Regions from separate parts of the Cupriavidus sp. FW305-26 genome, predicted to be linked through region 2. Evidence: predicted binding sites of a transcription regulator. Region 2 holds the regulator's gene; each other region holds the start of a gene.
The links. Region 2 encodes FNR, which switches genes on or off when oxygen is low (the NO sensors DNR and NnrR bind a similar motif). Its sites were predicted from a motif close to TTGATNNNNATCAA; they were not measured.
Positions count from the first base shown of each region.

Region 1: a site for FNR is predicted at 2,651-2,664, ahead of AC3WQZ_RS06985 (DUF3149 domain-containing protein). Genes of this name have one in related genera too.
Region 3: a site for FNR is predicted at 3,354-3,367, ahead of AC3WQZ_RS12260 (universal stress protein). Genes of this name have one in related genera too.

Region 1 covers NZ_JBYTAH010000007.1:135,726-141,419, forward strand. The annotation lists gene AC3WQZ_RS06975 (YebC/PmpR family DNA-binding transcriptional regulator) at 1-600, opposite strand, end outside; gene AC3WQZ_RS06980 (helicase HerA-like C-terminal domain-containing protein) at 820-2,346, shown strand; gene AC3WQZ_RS06985 (DUF3149 domain-containing protein) at 2,399-2,563, opposite strand; gene upp (uracil phosphoribosyltransferase) at 2,691-3,341, opposite strand; gene AC3WQZ_RS06995 (MFS transporter) at 3,544-4,944, opposite strand; gene AC3WQZ_RS07000 (c-type cytochrome) at 5,569-5,694, opposite strand, start outside.
Region 2 covers NZ_JBYTAH010000025.1:35,473-41,166, forward strand. The annotation lists gene ccoG (cytochrome c oxidase accessory protein CcoG) at 1-409, shown strand, start outside; gene AC3WQZ_RS15685 (membrane protein) at 439-648, shown strand; gene AC3WQZ_RS15690 (hypothetical protein) at 645-890, shown strand; gene fnr (fumarate/nitrate reduction transcriptional regulator Fnr) at 954-1,679, opposite strand; gene AC3WQZ_RS15700 (sulfite exporter TauE/SafE family protein) at 1,758-2,516, shown strand; gene scpB (SMC-Scp complex subunit ScpB) at 3,085-3,939, shown strand; gene rluB (23S rRNA pseudouridine(2605) synthase RluB) at 3,945-5,694, shown strand, end outside.
Region 3 covers NZ_JBYTAH010000017.1:18,023-23,716, reverse strand. The annotation lists gene AC3WQZ_RS12280 (TPM domain-containing protein) at 1-574, shown strand, start outside; gene ald (alanine dehydrogenase) at 828-1,943, shown strand; gene AC3WQZ_RS12270 (universal stress protein) at 2,111-2,575, shown strand; gene AC3WQZ_RS12265 (carboxypeptidase-like regulatory domain-containing protein) at 2,628-3,107, shown strand; gene AC3WQZ_RS12260 (universal stress protein) at 3,452-3,904, shown strand; gene AC3WQZ_RS12255 (DUF1488 family protein) at 3,945-4,223, shown strand; gene AC3WQZ_RS12250 (universal stress protein) at 4,584-5,423, shown strand; gene AC3WQZ_RS12245 (PHA/PHB synthase family protein) at 5,662-5,694, opposite strand, start outside.

The DNA of each region.
Region 1 (5,694 bases), on a different contig from region 2:
CACCACGTCGGCCACCTCCGCCTTGAAGCCGGCGGCTTCCAGTGCGGCCTTGACCGCCGAGAAATCGTTGGGCGGGCAGGTGACTTCGATCGAACCGTCGTCGTTGGTGACGACGTCGTCGGCGCCGGCTTCGAGCGCGGCTTCCATCAGCTTGTCTTCCGGCGTGCCGGGGGCATACAGGAACTGGCCGCAGTGGGTGAACATGAACGCCACCGAACCTTCGGTGCCCATGTTGCCGCCGTGCTTGGAGAACGCATGGCGCACTTCGGCCACGGTGCGGGTGCGGTTGTCGGTCAGGCAGTCGACGATGATGGCCGCGCCGGCCAGGCCGTAGCCTTCGTAGCGGATTTCTTCGTAGTTGGCGCCTTCCATGCCGCCCACGCCGCGCTGGATCGCGCGCTGGATGTTGTCCTTGGGCATGTTCGCGTCCATGGCCTTGTCGATCGACAGGCGCAGGCGCGGGTTGGAGTCGACATCGCCGCCGCCGAGCTTGGCGGCAACGGTGATTTCCTTGATCAGGCGGGTCCAGATCTTGCCGCGCTTGGCGTCAGCGGCGGCCTTCTTGTGTTTGATATTGGCCCATTTCGAGTGACCGGCCATGATTCTCTCCGAAGCGGAATGCGGTGATCTGCGGTGATGTTGTGCGGGGTTGCCATGCGCGCCGTGGCCGGGGTGGCAAAGCCCTCGGACAGCGCGCGCCAGGTGACGGATATGCCTGGCGGCTGGCTATAATCAGCCCAGGATTTTATCACGCGGGCCTGCCCGCGCCGCTGCCGTGGCGAGTCCCGCGGTGCCAGACCTCAAAACCCCAGGAACATCATGGCCGACCCCATCCTCATCGCCAAGAACGCCGAACATGAACTGGTGCTGCTGCCGCAGATGGGCAACCGGCACGGGCTGATCACCGGCGCCACCGGCACCGGCAAGACCGTCACGCTGCAGACCCTGGCGCAGGGCTTCTCGCGACTGGGCGTGCCGGTCTTCATGGCGGACGTCAAAGGTGACTTGACCGGCATTTCGCAGGCTGGCCAGCCGTCCGACAAGCTCAAGCAGCGCCTGGCCGACCTGAACCTGCCGGAGCCGGCATGGGGCGCGTGCCCGACCACGCTGTGGGACGTGTTCGGCGAGAAGGGCCACCCGGTGCGCGCCACGGTTTCGCACATGGGCCCGCTGCTGCTGTCGCGCATGCTGGAGTTGAACGACACCCAGCAGGGGGTGCTGAACCTGGTGTTCCGCATTGCCGACGCCAATGGCCTCCTGCTGCTCGATGCCAAGGACCTGCGCGCCATGCTGCAGTACGTCGGCGACAACGCCGGCCAGTTCACCACCGAGTACGGCAATATCTCGGCCGCCTCGATCGGCGCCATCCAGCGCGGGCTGATCGCGCTGGAATCGCAGGGTGGGGATGTCTTCTTCGGTGAGCCGATGCTGAACCTGGAAGACTTCATCCAGACCGAGAAGGGCCAGGGCGTGGTCAATATCCTGGCCGCCGACAAGCTGATGAACGCGCCGCGGCTGTACGCGACCTTCTTGCTGTGGATGCTGTCCGAGCTGTTCGAGAAGCTGCCCGAGGCCGGCGACCTGGACAAGCCCAAGCTGGTGTTCTTCTTCGACGAGGCCCACCTGCTGTTCAACGATGCGCCCAAGGCGCTGCTCGACAAGATCGAGCAGGTGGTGCGGCTGGTGCGTTCCAAGGGCGTGGGCGTGTACTTCGTCACGCAGAACCCGATCGACATCCCCGACACCGTGCTGGGCCAACTGGGCAACCGCGTGCAGCATGCGCTGCGCGCCTTTACCCCGCGCGACCAGAAGGCGGTCAAGGTGGCGGCCACCACCATGCGCGCCAACCCCAAGCTGGACCTGGAAACCGCGATCGGCGAACTGGGCGTGGGCGAGGCCCTGGTGTCGTTCCTGGATGCCAAGGGCACGCCCTGCGTGACCGAGCGCGCCTGGGTGCTGGCACCGGGCAGCCGCATCGGCCCGGCGACGGAGGAAGAGCGCAAGCAGCTGATCGCCGGTTCGCTCGTGGCGGGCACCTACGAGAAGACCGTGGACCGCGAATCCGCCTATGAAAAGCTGCGCGGCAGCGTGGCGACGGTCGGCAATGGCAACGGCAAGGGCGCCGGAGGCGCGCCGGCGGGGCAGCCAGCGGGCGAGCAGGACAGCGGCTGGCTCGGCACGGCCGGCGACATCTTCGGCACGCTGACCAAGGGCACCGGCAAGACCGGCCGCGGCGATTCGATCCTGGAGTCGATGGCCAAGTCGGCCGCGCGCACGGTGGGCTCGCAGGTCGGGCGCGAGCTGATCCGCGGCGTGCTGGGGAGCCTGCTGGGCAAGAAGAAGTAAAGACCCGGACTGACGCAATGACGGAAAGGGCCGCACGATGCGGCCCTTTCCCTTAGCGACGCTGCGCTTGTTGCTGCGCCTTGGCCGCTGCCGCATCCTCGCGCATCTTGCGCGCGAACATCCGCGCAAAGAACCACCCCATGCCGATGATGAAGACGATCACGCCCAGGCTCATCAGGCCGGTGCTGGTACTGAACAGGATCTTGAAGGCTTCCATGCTTGGCTCCCTTTGCTTTGGCGATGGCCGCCGGCGAGGTCTCGCCGGCGCCTGCCGCCAGTGTAGGGAGCCCTGTGGCGCGGACTATTGAGGCCGGTCAAGCGCAAGCCAGCCCGCCGCGCGCCACTCAGTTCTTGGTGCCGAACAGGCGGTCGCCCGCATCGCCCAGGCCCGGCACGATGTAGGCGTGCTCGTCGAGATGGCTGTCGAGCGAGGCCACGAACAGCTGCACGTTCGGATGCGCCTTCTGGAACACTTCCACGCCCTCGGGCGCCGCCACCAGCGCAACGAAGGTGATGGCCTCGTCCTTCACGCCGCGCCGCTTGAGCACATCCACGGCATGCGCAGCCGAATAGCCCGTGGCGACCATCGGGTCGCACAGGATGAAGCTGCGGTCCTCCACGTCGGGCAGCCGCACCAGGTATTCCACCGGGCGGTGCTGCTCGTCGCGGTACACGCCGATATGGCCGATGCGCGCCGACGGGATCAGCTCGACCAGGCCGTCGCTCATGCCCACGCCCGCGCGCAGCACTGGCACGATGGTCAGCTTCTTGCCGGCGATCACCGGCGCGTCCAGCTCCACCAGCGGCGTCTCGATGCGGCGCGTGGTCAGCGGCAGGTTGCGGGTGATCTCATAGCCCATCAGCAGCGTGATCTCGCGCAGCAGTTCGCGGAAGGTGCGCGTCGACGTTTCCTTGTCGCGCATGTGCGAGAGCTTGTGCTGGATCAGCGGGTGGTCGAGGATGAACAGGTTGGGAAAGCGCGGGTCTTGTTTCATGGCTGGCGGCGAGGGCTCGGCGGGATAGGGGCAAGCAGGTGAAGCGGGCGGCGAGATCGGGTCGACCAGCGCGCCGCGCCGTTGCAGCCGGATTGTAATGGAAGCGGGCCGCCCTGCCCGTGGCTTCGCTTCCGGGACCCGCCCACGCCAGCGCCGCCGGCGGGCTCCCTGAACCGCCGGGAGCGTCCGGCGGCGCCTTGCGCTAGTCAAGCGCGCGGTTCTTCGACTCGATATCCACCATGTAGATGGCGATCGCCGCCACGGCAAGAAATGACGAAAGCAGCGCCAGGGCGAGGGTGAACTGGCTGGCCATGATCGGTGCAATGATGGACGGCGCGAACAGGCCGCCAAAGCGCGCCATCGCACCCGCAGTGCCCATCCCGCTGGCGCGCAGGTCGGTCGGGTACACCTCGGGCGTGAAGGCGTAGAGGGCGCCCCAGGTACCGAGCAGCGAGAAGCTCATCAGCAGGGTCGAGCCGACGATAAGCGCGGTGGACGTACCCAGGCTGTAGAGCATGCAGCCTGCCGCGCTGAGCAGCAGGAAGCCGATCAGGGTCGGCTTGCGGCCCCAGCGCTCGACGCCGTGCGCGGCCAGCGCGAACCCGGGGAGCTGCACCAGCGCGAGCACGATCAGGAAGACCTGGCCGCGCATGAAGCCAAAGCCCTGGCCCGCCAGCTTGACCGGCAGATAGACGAAAACGCCGTAGTAGGCGATCGAGATAAGCGCCCAGGCGGCAAGCAGGCAGATGGTGCGGCGCCGGCAGCCGCGCGCGAACAGCGCAAAGACCGACTTGCGCTCCATCGGCTGCGGCTCCAGGTTGCCGATTTCAACGGACACGCGATTGGCGGTGGCGACACGCTGCAGCACCGCGCGCGCCTCGGCCGAGCGACCCGATTTATTCAGGTAGAGCGGAGACTCGGGAACAAAGAAGCGGAACACCACGCCGACCAGGGCCGGGATGCCCGTGACGAGGAAAATCAGCCGCCAGGCATCATTGCCTCGCGACACGGCGATCAGCGCAAGAATGGCGAGCAGGATCGTGCCGACGGCCCAGAACGACTCCAGCAGGACCAGCCAGCGACCGCGCCGGTCCGAGGGCAGGAACTCGGCCATCATGGTGTAGTCGACGGGCAGCGTGCCGCCGACGCCGATGCCGGTCAGGAAGCGCAGCAACAGCAGCCACTGGAAGTCCGGTGCGAAAGCGGAAGCGACACCGCAGATGGCGTCGATGACCACCGCCATCATCAGCACGGGCCGGCGGCCGATCCTGTCAGCCAGCCGGCCGAACACGAAAGCGCCGATCAGCATGCCGACAAAGAACATCGTCCCGGTCTGCAGAGCGGTCGGTACGGGAATGCCAAAGGTCGCCGCAATCGACGGCGCGGTGAAGCCGATCGACAGCACCTGCATCGCGTCAGCCAGCCAGACCAGGCCGAAGATGACGAAGAGCCGATACTGGAACCGGCCGACGCCGGCCGCGCGGATGCCTTGCTCGATCGTGATGGTTTGAGGCGACGCTCCCCGCGCGCTGGGCTGTGGGGACGCGCCTAGCGTGACTTCCGGGATGGTCGTTGTTGCCATGGATGAAATTGATGACGACATGTTGTCTACCTGTCTTTATAGGCTGGTTCTTGAACTCGGACGCACACGTATCGAAGCAGGGCCAGACGGTACTGACTAATGCGTGATGATCACACCGGGGCAATCGCACCGAATTGCAACGAAACGTGGTGAGTACTCCAATTGGCGAGGCTAGAACTGACCCGGTAGCACGCTCGCAACACCTGCTTGGTTCTGATACGACATAGTCACTCCTTGTTGTCTACCCTTGGTTGGTCCAGGCCCGGCCTCCCGGTCGGCGCTGCGGGGGACTATGCAAGCCCCGGGCCAGCGCTTCCGGTGATGTAAAGGGCCAATCTTTTAGTTTTGTTGTCTCGTCTGCCGCTTGCGGCGCGCCGTCCTTGTGCGGGGCGGCACCGCTGCGAGCCACGCGGCACTCATGTAGTGCGCACTACATGATCGTTCAGCGTAAGCTACATGAAACTGGCGGGCAAGGCCGAATTGCGTTTTCCCTCCTCGGGGTTTTCCCGCGCGTGGCGCGCATGGCGCCGGCGCGGGAATGCACGTTCCCTGCCCGGTGGCGAAGCGCCTTGCCAGGCACGGCGTAGGTGCGGTCAGCGTGGATGCGGCAGGCGCGGCGAGCCGGCCCCGCCGGGTCTGCTAGTCCTAGTGGGCAGGCATCGCGCGCAGGCGCGCGACGGTGTTCTCCAGGTCCTGCCATGCGGGTTTGTCGGGCGCAAAGCGCGCGCGCAGGTACTGCGTCAGTTGCGCGATCTGCTGGTCGTCGAGCGT
Region 2 (5,694 bases):
CGTGATCTGGGTGGCGTTGCTGGCCGGGTTCATGGCTTCGATCGCGCTGCGCACGCCGCTGAAGGTCGACATCATCCGCGACCGTGGTGCGCTCGGCCGTGAAGTGGAAGGCCGCTGGATCGAGAATGTCTATCGCCTGCAGCTGATCAACACCACCGAAGCGCCGATGCAGATCAGCGTGCGCGCCGACAGCGACGAACTGAAGAACCTGACCGTGGAATACGACAAGCAGGCCGAATCGCTGGCGCCGACGTCCAACCGGTTGCTGCCGATCCGGATCCGCGTGCCGATCGAGGCCGCGGCGCAGGGCACGCACAAGATCAACGTGACGGTGACGAGCGAAGGCACGGAGCGGGGGCATGCCGAAATCCGGCAATCCACCAGTTTCATCGTGCCGCGCGATTTGTGAAGCTAGGTCGTCAAGATGAAGGGGGCAAGATGAGTCAGCAAGGCAATCCGTGGTGGAAGGAGCCGTGGCCGTGGCTGTTGATGAGCGGCCCGCTGGTGGCGATGGTGGCGTGTGGCGTGACGATCTGGCTGGCATCCACGCATCCGGACATGCCGGTGCAGGGTGCAACGCGCCATGGCCTGGTGGTCGAGAAGGCCGACGCCGCGCCGCCCAAGGCTGCCGCTGTGAGGCAGCCATGAGGTTGCGCTGGCTGATGTGGGTACTCTGGCCGGCGTTCCTGATGGCCGGGTTCGCGACCGCGACGGTGTTTTCGGTGGTGGATCCCGGTGACCTGAACTTCTTCGGCCAGCCGATCGAAGCGTCCCGCGAATCGGTCTACACCGTTGGCTTCCTGATGGCCTGGGTGTTCTGCGCGTTGTCCAGCGGACTGACGCTCTACACCATGCCGACGCGGCTCAGCGATACCGACGAACTGGAATAAGCGGATCGGTGTGAGGTCTGCGCTGCCATGTCCGCATGCGGTGCCTGGCAGCGCCTTGGCCGCTTAGCAGGAGCGGCTGTAGAGCTGCTTGATGCCGTCGATGTCCACGAGCTTGACGTGGCGCTGGCGAATCTGGATCAGGCCGGCTTCGGCAAAGCGGGAGAACAGGCGGCTGACGGTTTCGAGCTTCAGGCCCAGGTAGCTGCCGATCTCTTCGCGGCTCATGCGCATCACGAACTCGGACGCCGAATAGCCGCGTGCCGACAGGCGCTCAGAGAGGTTGATCAGGAAGGCGGCAAGCCGTTCCTCGGCGCGCATCGAGCCCAGCGTGACCAGCATCAGTTGGTCATGCGTGATTTCCTTGCCCATCAGGCGCAGGAACTGCTGCTGCAGCGACGGCAGGTCTGCCGACAGGGACTGCAACTCGCTCATGCGGACCACGCAGACTTCCGTGTCCTCCAGCGCGGCGGCATCGGAGGCATGCTGCATCTCGCCCAGCCCGTCGAGACCGACAATTTCGCCGGGCAGGTGGAAGCCGGTAATCTGCGAGCGGCCGTCTTCAGTGGTGACGTGGGTCTTGAGCGTGCCAAAGCGCACGGCATAGACCGCGGTGAGTGGATCGCCCATGCGATACAGGGTTTCACCCTTGTGCACACGGATGCGTTCCTGAACCAGCGTGTCCATCTTGGCGAGGTCTTGCTGCGACATGCCGACCGGAAGGCACAGCTGCCCCATCGCACAGGTGGAGCAGCGTGGTGACATCTCGGTAATGGGAATGGAGGTGAGCAATTGGAACCTGCTAGAAATGGCAGCGAGGGCGCGATAACGGCATTTTACCGTGCGATGTGATGTGGTAGGGAGTGAGAATTGACACTTGGCGTACTGATCAGCGTTTTTCTGCTGGCTTTGCTGGGCGGGGTCCACTGCGCCGCCATGTGCGGCGGCGTGGCGCTGGCCGTGGAGCAGCGTCACGGCGCGGCGGCGACGATCAGTCTGGTGCCCAGCCGTGCCGCCTGGCTCGGCGAGTTGCTGATAATGCACCTAGGCCGGATCTCGACCTATATGCTGCTTGGGGCCGCGCTAGGCGCGGTCGGTGCTTCGGCGTGGAAACAGGACTATCTGCCGGTGCAGCGCTGGCTGTTCGGCGCGGGCAGCGTCATGCTGCTGTGGTCGGGCTGGCGGTTGCTGCGCGGCAACACGTTTACCGTCGACTGGCTGGAGCGGCTGGCGTCGCGTGCCAGCGCAGCGGTGGCGCGCCGGCTGGGTGGCGTGGCACGCGGCATGCCGTCCTTTGTGCGCGCACGCGGCGGCCTGACGCGGCGATACGGCGTGGGCCTGGCGTGGGGGCTGGTGCCGTGCGGCATGGTCTATGGGGCGCTCACGCTCGCGCTGCTGGCGGGCAATGCGGCGTCCGGCGCACTCGTGATGGGCGTGTTCGGGCTCGGCACACTGCCTAACCTGCTGGTGCTCTCCGGCCTGTCAGGCTATTTGCGTACGCTGTCGCGACGTCCCGGCGTGCGCCTGGGGGCCGGCCTGGCGGTAATGGCGTTCGGCGGCCTTGGCATTGCGCGAGCGGTGCTGTTGCCACATTCGCTGGCCGAGCATGGATTCTGCCTGGTGTTCTGAGGCGCCGGCGCTGCGCCGGCAACGGATGATGGTTGCAGGCGGGGGCGGGAATGCCATACAATCGCCAACATTGCGGTATCGCGCGGTGTCTTGTGAGCCGCGGTAAGCAGCGGGCGAGCAGCGCCAGGCGGCCTTCATACCAGAAGGTGAGTTCAGGGCAGGGGAAGCGGAAGGTTTTCGATGCCCGTCCCGTCCCCACAGTCCATCCGGTTCAAAAGATCTGGTTCAAAAGTCCGGCTGGCACTGCGGTGTTGGCGATGCCGGCCTTGCTCCCGATACCCGTTTTTCTTGCGTCCGAGGCCTTCAGTTCGCTGACAGCGACGTCCGGTATGTGCGGACGCGCTACGCAAGAGGTTCGCTGGCTGGCCCATAACGGCATGCGAACGATCTCCTGCCGGAACGCCCGGCAACTCGATGCAAAGATAGGGAAGTGCACGGCTTGGATGCAGCAGGTATCCGGCTAGCTGCGCAATGAGATGGCGGTGGCTTTCGCACCGCTGTATCCAAAATCTCCGGTGCCCCGGATCCGTCCGGGAGCAGGTGCAAAGACAGGCTGCACACCATCAACATGAATACCCAAGAGGCGAAGATCGTCCTCGAGACGGCGCTGATCTGCGCGCAGGAACCGTTGCGCGTCAATGATCTGCGGCGGCTGTTTGACGACGACGTCGGCGCAGACACCATCCGCGTGCTGCTTGATGAACTGCGCCAGGACTGGCGGCCGCGCGGCGTGGAACTGGTGGCCCTGGCCAGCGGCTGGCGCTTCCAGAGCCGGCCGGAAATGCGTGAATACCTGGATCGGCTGAATCCAGAAAAGCCGCCAAAATATTCGCGCGCGGTGATGGAAACACTGGCGATCATTGCCTACCGGCAGCCGGTGACCCGCGGCGATATCGAGGAAATCCGCGGCGTGACGGTCAGCACGGAAGTCATCAAGAAGCTTGAGGACCGCAGCTGGATCGAGGTGATCGGACACCGCGACGTGCCGGGCAGGCCGGCGCTGTATGCGACCACCAAGGCGTTCCTGGACGATCTTGGCCTGCGTACGCTGGATGAGCTGCCGCCGCTGGAAGATGCCCAGGCGCAGGCGCAGGCAACCCTGCTGGAACAGCAGGCCATCAATTTTGAAGACCTGGCTGCAAACAAGGCGGCCAGCGCCGACGAAGAGGCTTTTGCCAACCCCGCCGCGCATGCGGCGGATGTGGCTGAAGCATCCGTCGCAAACGAAGCCGAGACGACCGGCCCGGTCGACCAAGGCGCCAATGGCTTTGACGCGCAACCGCTGCAAGCTGCAGCCGACGATGCCGCTGAGGCCGCTTCCACCGAACCAGCCGCACCCAATCCGGACGGGGCGCGGGGCGATTTGCCGGACAACGGCACCCCGCCGCACCCGAGCGAGCACGACGAGCGCGTGCCGAACTGAACAACATGCAACATCCGATAGTGAATATCTTGTCTGATTCCGTTGAGCAAGACACCCGCAATGCGGGCGCACCCGCCGACACCGGCGCCGCAGAACCCGGATCGGGCAGCGAAGCCGCGCCCCGCCGCAAGGGGCTGCGCCGCGGGCTGAGGAACCTGGTCGCATCGCGCCGCCAGGCACAGGACCGCGGCGAGGGCGCCGAAGGCGCCGGCGGCCAGGCCGATGCCGGTGAAGCGGGCGCCGCACAGGCGGCGGGCGGTGCGCGCGGTGGCCAGCGTGGCCGCGGCAAGCGCAAGACGGGGCAGGGCGAGGGTGGCCAGGGTAGCCAGGGCGGCCAGGGCACCAGCAAGGCAGAAAAGGTCGACCGTGCGGCCAGGGCCGAAGGCACCGACAAGCCTGAGCAGCCCGGCCGCAAGCGCAAGCCGGTCCAGCGCTCAGGCAAGGCGGCAGCGCCGGGCGAGGCGCAGGGTGCCGGTGCGCGGCAGCAGGGCCGCCGCAAGGATGGCGGCAAGCCGCAGGCGCCCCGCAAGGGCCAGGGCGGCGGGGACAAGACCACGGCGAGCAGCGAAGACCTGTTCCGCTTCGTGATCTCTGAGCAGTACGACAACGAAGACACCGTCATTCCGCGCACCAAGGCCAAGCCGGTGCGCGAGCTGTCGGCCGACGACGACGCGCCCAAGCTGCACAAGGTGCTGGCCGAGGGCGGGCTGGGCTCGCGCCGCGAGATGGAAGAACTGATCCTGCAGGGCCGCGTTTCGGTCAACGGCCTGCCGGCCCATATCGGCCAGCGCATCCTGCCGGCGGACCAGGTCCGCGTGAACGGCAAGCTGATCCACCGCAAGGTGTCGACCAAGCCGCCGCGCGTGCTGCTGTACCACAAGCCCGCCGGCGAGATCGTCAGCCAGTCCGATCCGGAAGGCCGTCCGACTGTGTTCGACAGCCTGCCGCGCATCAAGACCGGCAAATGGGTCGCGGTGGGCCGCCTGGACTTCAATACTGAAGGCCTGCTGATCTTCACCACCTCGGGTGACATTGCCAACCGTTTCATGCATCCGCGCTATGGCGTGGAGCGCGAGTACGCGGTGCGCACGTTGGGCGAGCTGGCCGAGGCCGACCGCCAGCGCCTGCTGCATGGCATCAAGCTCGATGACGGCGAGGCCAACTTCCTGCGCATTGCCGACGGCGGCGGTGAAGGCGTCAACCAGTGGTACCACGTGGCCCTGACCGAAGGCCGCAACCGTGAAGTGCGCCGCATGTTCGAGGCGGTCGGGCTGACCGTGTCGCGCCTGATCCGCACCCGCTACGGCCAGTTCCTGTTGCCGCGTGGCCTCAAGCGCGGCCGCTGGCAGGAAGTCGAGCCCAATGACGTCAAGGCGCTGATGGCCGGTGTCGGCCTGAAGGTGCCCGGCAAGGGCGAGCAGGTTCCCAAGGGCGCCACCAAGGTAGGCGGGCGCAAGCAGCGCACCGAAGCCGCGATTGCCGGCATGCCGATGCCCACGGGCATGGACGGCCTGCCGCGCTTCGACCAGGGCGGCGCCCGGGGCGGTAGCGGCGGCCGCAGCAGCCAGCCGGATCCGATGAAGACCTCGATGGGCTATATCACCCACGGGCCCACCTTGCTGACCTCGCACGCGGCCAGCCTGGGCGGCGGGCGCGGCACTGGCGCACGCCAGGGACGTGGTGGCGCCGGCATGGGCGGTATGGGTGGCATGCGCGGTCAGGGTGGCCAGGGCGGCCTGGGTGGCCAGGGTCAGG
Region 3 (5,694 bases), on a different contig from region 2:
TAACCGCGTTGATGACGGCGCGCTGCTCATCATCGCCAAGGACGACCGCACGCTTCGTATTGAGGTGGGTTACGGGCTCGAAGGCGTCCTGACTGACGCCGCGAGCAAGCGCATCATCAGTGATGATATCGTGCCCCGATTCAAGCGGGGCGACTTCTATGGCGGTGTGTCTGCGGGCATCGACCGCATGCTTGGGGTCATCGAAGGGGAGCCACTGCCACCTCCGGAGGAAAGAGCAGGGGATACGGGTGACCCCGTCCGGCAACTGATGCCAATCCTGCTTGTGCTCACTCTGGTTCTGGGTGGGTTACTGCGTTCCATGCTGGGGCGCTTCCCGGGTGCAGTCGCGACGGGTGGGGCCGTTGGAGTGGTCGCGTGGATGCTTTCTGGCGCCATCTTTGCCGGCATCGTTGCAGGGGCAATCGCGCTCTTGTTCACGCTGATGGGTGGCCCGCACATGGGCTTGCTGGCTATCGGCGGCCGCTCGGGAAGATATGGCGGCCGGTCGGGCCCCGGGGGATTCGGCGGCGGTGGCGGCGGCTTTGGCGGTGGTGGTGCTTCCGGCAAGTGGTGATGGCAAACATCAATCACATCTTGCGGCGTCCGCCGAGGGGGCGAAAATGGCGATATTTGGATGTGAAATGGCTGGGCAGCTATGTAACCCTTGGGCCCTATAATTATTTCGATATCTGCCGACATCGAGGCTGCCATGCAGGTGTCGCCGTACGTGTGGCCACGGACAGGCCTCGGTGCATCCGGCCGTGGACTGAGGATTCAAGCACCTGGTGCGGAATCTGCCGGAATTACCACGCGCGTGAGCAAAGGCCATGTGGATCGGCGTGCCTAAAGAAGTCAAGGACAACGAGTACCGGGTTGGCCTGGCGCCTGCCTGCGTGCGCGAACTTGTCAGCCGCGGTCACCAGGTCATGGTCCAGGCCGGGGCCGGGGCCGCGCTTGGCCTTTCCGACGCGCAATACGAAGCGGCTGGCGCGAAGCTGGCTGCCGATGCGAAGGCCGTGTACGACCGGGCCCAGATGATTGTCAAGGTCAAGGAGCCACAACCACGCGAACTGGCGCTGCTCAGGCCCGGGCAGATCCTCTATGCATACCTGCACCTGGCCGCGGACCGTGAGCTGACTGCCGCGCTGCTGCAATCCGGCGCGGTCTGCATCGCCTATGAGACGGTTACGGGGCCTGACGGTGGTCTGCCGCTGCTGGCCCCCATGAGCGAGGTCGCCGGCCGCATGTCAGTCCAGGTGGCGGCAGCCTACCTCGAGAAGCCGAACGGCGGCATGGGACTGCTGCTCGGCGGCGTCCCGGGCGTCGCGCCGGCACATGTCGTGGTGATCGGCGCCGGCGTGGTGGGCGCCAATGCTGTCCAGATCGCGGTTGGCATGGGGGCGCGCGTGACGGTATTGGACAAGAATATCGAACGACTGCGGCATCTGGGCTCCGTGTACGGCAATCGAGTCGTGACGGTCTACTCCAGCGCTGACAGTATCGAGCGCGCGTTGCTCTCGGCCGATGCGGTCATCGGCGCGGTGCTGGTGCCTGGCGCCGAGGCGCCCAGGCTGGTCACGCGTGCGATGGTCGCGCGCATGAAAGCGGGTTCGGTGCTGGTGGATGTGGCGATAGACCAGGGAGGCTGCGCCGAGACATCGCGCCCGACCAGCCATACGGATCCGACCTATGTGGTGGACGGCGTGCTGCACTACTGCGTGACCAACATGCCGGCAGCGGTGGCGAGGACCTCCACCTTTGCCCTGAACAACGCCACGATCGGTCATGCGATGGCCCTTGCCGACAAGGGATGGTCCCGCGCGCTCTCAGACGACCCCTACCTGCGGGCCGGGCTGAATATCTGTCGCGGGAGTGTGACTTATGCGGCCGTCGCAAGCGCCCATGGCTACGCCCATGTACCCGCCGAGCAGGTGCTGACCTGAGCGCGGCCGCCAGTATCGGCCGACACGTTGCTGTCGGCCACCCCTGGTGCAGCAGCACTGCCATGAGCCGAATCACAGCGGTGTGGCTGGCTTGGTTGACTGGCATCAACCCGCATGTCCTTGCGACCGCTAATTTGGGATGAACCACAGCCGAAGCCGAGGTCGCCATGTACCGCCGCATTCTCCTAGCCCTCGATGGCAGCCGTTCATCCTTGAATGCCCTGGAGCAGGCCGTGTCGATGGCGCTGACCACCGACGCCGAGGTCAGCGCCATGTTCGTCGTCGACGACAGCGACCTGTTCTTCGAGGTCAGCCCGGGTGACCGGCACTGGCTGATGGCCGACATCATTGCCTATGGCAAGCAGGTGCTGGCTCGTGCCGGCGAGCGCTTCAGTGCCGCCGGCGTGCGCTGGAGCAGCAGGTTGGCCGAGACGCCCGGCACCCCTGCGAAGATTGCCGAGGCGATCATCGCGGAAGCGGACCACTGGAGCGCGGACCTGATCGTCATGGGCACACACGGCCATCGCGGCGTGCGGCGCATGGTGCTGGGCTCGGTCTCGGAGCACGTGGTCAGCAAGACGGTTCGCCCCGTGCTGCTCGTTCGGCAGCAGTCGCGCGGCGATACGCCCTGACCGTTCGGTTCCGGCCTGCGAAAACCCCAATAATTCTTGCGGAGTGACGCAAATGCAGGTTTCAAGAAGCCTTGGCCTCGGCCTGTCGTCGCTGGCGATTGCCGTTGCGGCGGCGGGTTGCGCCACTCGCGCCGCGCCCGCTGGCGTGCAGATCATGGAGCAGCACGGCGTTTCCTACGTATCGGGTGGAGACGATGAGGCGGGCATGCAAAGCATGCTGGCCATCGCCGCGCGTTTCAATGTACGGCTGACGATGGTGGATGCCGGGCGCGGGAAGCCGCTGGGCGGTGCCACGGTGGTCGTGGCCAGCCAGGAGGGCCGCCCCGTGCTGCACACTACGGCTAGCGGGCCGCTGTTCTATATGCGACTCAGGCCGGGTGCCTATCGGCTCGCGGTCGGCTACCAGGGGCGGGACCAGATGCGCGACATCGTCGTCGCTGGCGAGCCGCTCGAGGTGACGTTCCGGCTGCCGGTCAATACGCTCGAGGACGACTGGCTGCTCTGCGCCACGACACCCTGTCCGCGTCGCTGAGCCTGCCGCTCGGACGTGTCGCCGCGGGCACGACACCGCGCAAGCAAGTTCGCGGCGGTTCAGGGACGATCCCGCGAAAGAGAAGCGACGGAACTGGAAGGGGAAGAAGAAGCGCTCAGGCTTCGTTCGGGGACAAGCACGCGAGCCGCTCGGCGTGGGCAGGCCTGAATCCGCGAGCCGCAACCCCTGCGCGAAGACTGCCGATGCGCGCGCGACCAGCGGCGGTTGGAGCGCGGTACCGCGGCTTTGACACGTATCAACAGCAGTTGCGCCGGTTGCCCTACGCTGCATTTAACCAGTCCAGACCCGAGTCGCCACAGGCTCCCATCGCCGGAGAAACCGCTATGTACCAGCGCATCCTTGTCGCCATGGACGGCGGCGCCGCATCGGAACTTGCCCTGGAACAGGCCATGATCATCGCGCGCGCCGCCAACGCCGAAGTGGAGGTGGTCCATGTGGTCGATGACCGCAGCCCGTTTCTGGATGCCAGCAATCTGGATCCGGTGAGATTGATAGAGGACCTCACGACGGCGGGGCAAAGCGTTCTCGCTGCCGCCGCCGGCCGGCTTGCCGCAGCGGGTATTCGCCACGTAACGCGGCTGCTCGGTAAGCCTATGGTCGAGGGCGACGTTGCTGCCACGATCGCTGCCGAAGCCAATGGCTGGGGCGCTGATCTGGTTGTGATGGGTACGCACGGCCGCCGGGGAGTGCGGCGACTCGTCATGGGCAGCGTCGCGCGAAGCGTGATCAACCTGGCCGTCGCGCCCGTCCTGCTTCTCCGCGCCGAGGAAGCGTAAGCAGGCGAACAGATTTTGGAGGGCATTACGCCAGAGAGCTATGCATACGATCGACTTTTCCGGCGAGACGCCGGATTACTGCCCGACCGGGCCAAGCCTGCGGTGTGCCGTGAAGGTGGATGGCACACCGGCGACCTATGAGATCACTGCCGAGGCGCTTGAGGATCATTTCGGCGCACGCTCGTACCGCAGTGAAGATTTGCTGCCGGCATTCATGAGCAACCGCCAGGACATTGAACGCGTCGCGGGAGCGCTGTTCGAGATGACAGGTGCGCGGCACATCGTGCTGCACAGCGGCCATTTTCGCTTCGCGGTGTGAGGCGCACGTCCTGGCCGGCGGCAGCCGCCACCGGGCGGTGCGCGTCCTTACAAGGAGCTACCCATGAAGAATCGCTTGCAGTCATGCACGCCGGAGAAACGGCCAGGATGGCGCAGGCTTGCCGCCTGCGCGTTGGTGCCGCTATGCACAGCGTGTACCGCCGTACCGGACCTGCTGCGGCCGCCGAAGCCACGCACCGCCGCGCTGGCGGCAGGCAGCCTGGGCCAACTCGTACCTGGTGCCAGCGGTATTGCCTGTAGCGCGGACACGAAGACGGCTTGATGCACGACAAATCCGGGGCGGGGTGGCGATATAGATTCAAGAAAAGCTCCGTCCGGGGCTGCCTGATGGAGTCAATCCATGGACTACGCAACGATCCTGGTTCATCTCGATGCCGGCCGCCGCGTGTACGACCGGCTGCACCTCGCCACCCGGCTGGCGCTGGAGTTTCATTCCACGCTGGTTGGCCTGCTAGCCGTCGGCAAGCCGGATCCCACTGCCGTGCGCTACCTGGTGGACGGTGACCGCAATCTTGCCTCTTACACCGAATGGCGGCATCAGGTCGGCGAGCGGGCCCGTCACGCCCTGATGGGCGCAACGGACGAGGTAACCGTCATTACGGAATGGCGGGCGCCGGACTGGGCCACGGCGGCAACGGTCCAGGCAGAGGCGCATCGGGCGGATCTTGTCATCCTCGGACAGCACGATCCCACTGATGAAGCCGCCTACGCCGAGCCCGGCTTTGTTGAATCCATTGTGCTGGGATGCGGGCGGCCGGTGCTGGTGGTTCCGTATGCGGGCCGGTTCCCGAGCGTTGGCAAGAACATCATGGTGGCGTGGAACGGCAGCCGCGAGTCGGCGCGGGCCATCCGCGATGCGCTCCCGCTCCTGCAGCGCGCGGGCACTGTGGAGGTGGTCTCGTGGACACCGTCTGGGCTTCTGAAGGGGACATGGGTTTCGCCGCCTCAGCATGCCGTGGACTGGCTGGGTCGGCATGGCGTGGCGGTGCAGCTTTGCACGTTTGGAGCGGAAGACGGCGAAGACGTCGGCCAGATGTTACTCTCACACGCCGCGGACCGAAATGCTGACCTGATCGTCATGGGGGCCTACGGGCACAGCCGGGTGCACGAGCTGGTCCTTGGCGGTGTCACCCGCACGTTGCTTGAGTCGATGACAGTGCCGGTCCTGATGTCGCACTGATATTGCCGCAACGCCTCGGCGATGCGATGAAGTGAGGTGCGGTGCGGTTCGGCTGCTGCCAGGGAGCGGGATGTGGGACACAACCGAACACTCCACCAGCTTGCGCGGGGTTTCTGGAATGAGTTCCTTAGGCGTCGGCCGGTATTTCCCGTGTCCGACGGCATGTTTCCATTCGATCCGGCTACCCGAAAGTTTGCCCGCTCGCAAGGTTGCCAGGCGCAGCACAGTGAACAAGAGGCTAGGGTTCCAGCACGTAGGTACCAGGAGCGTC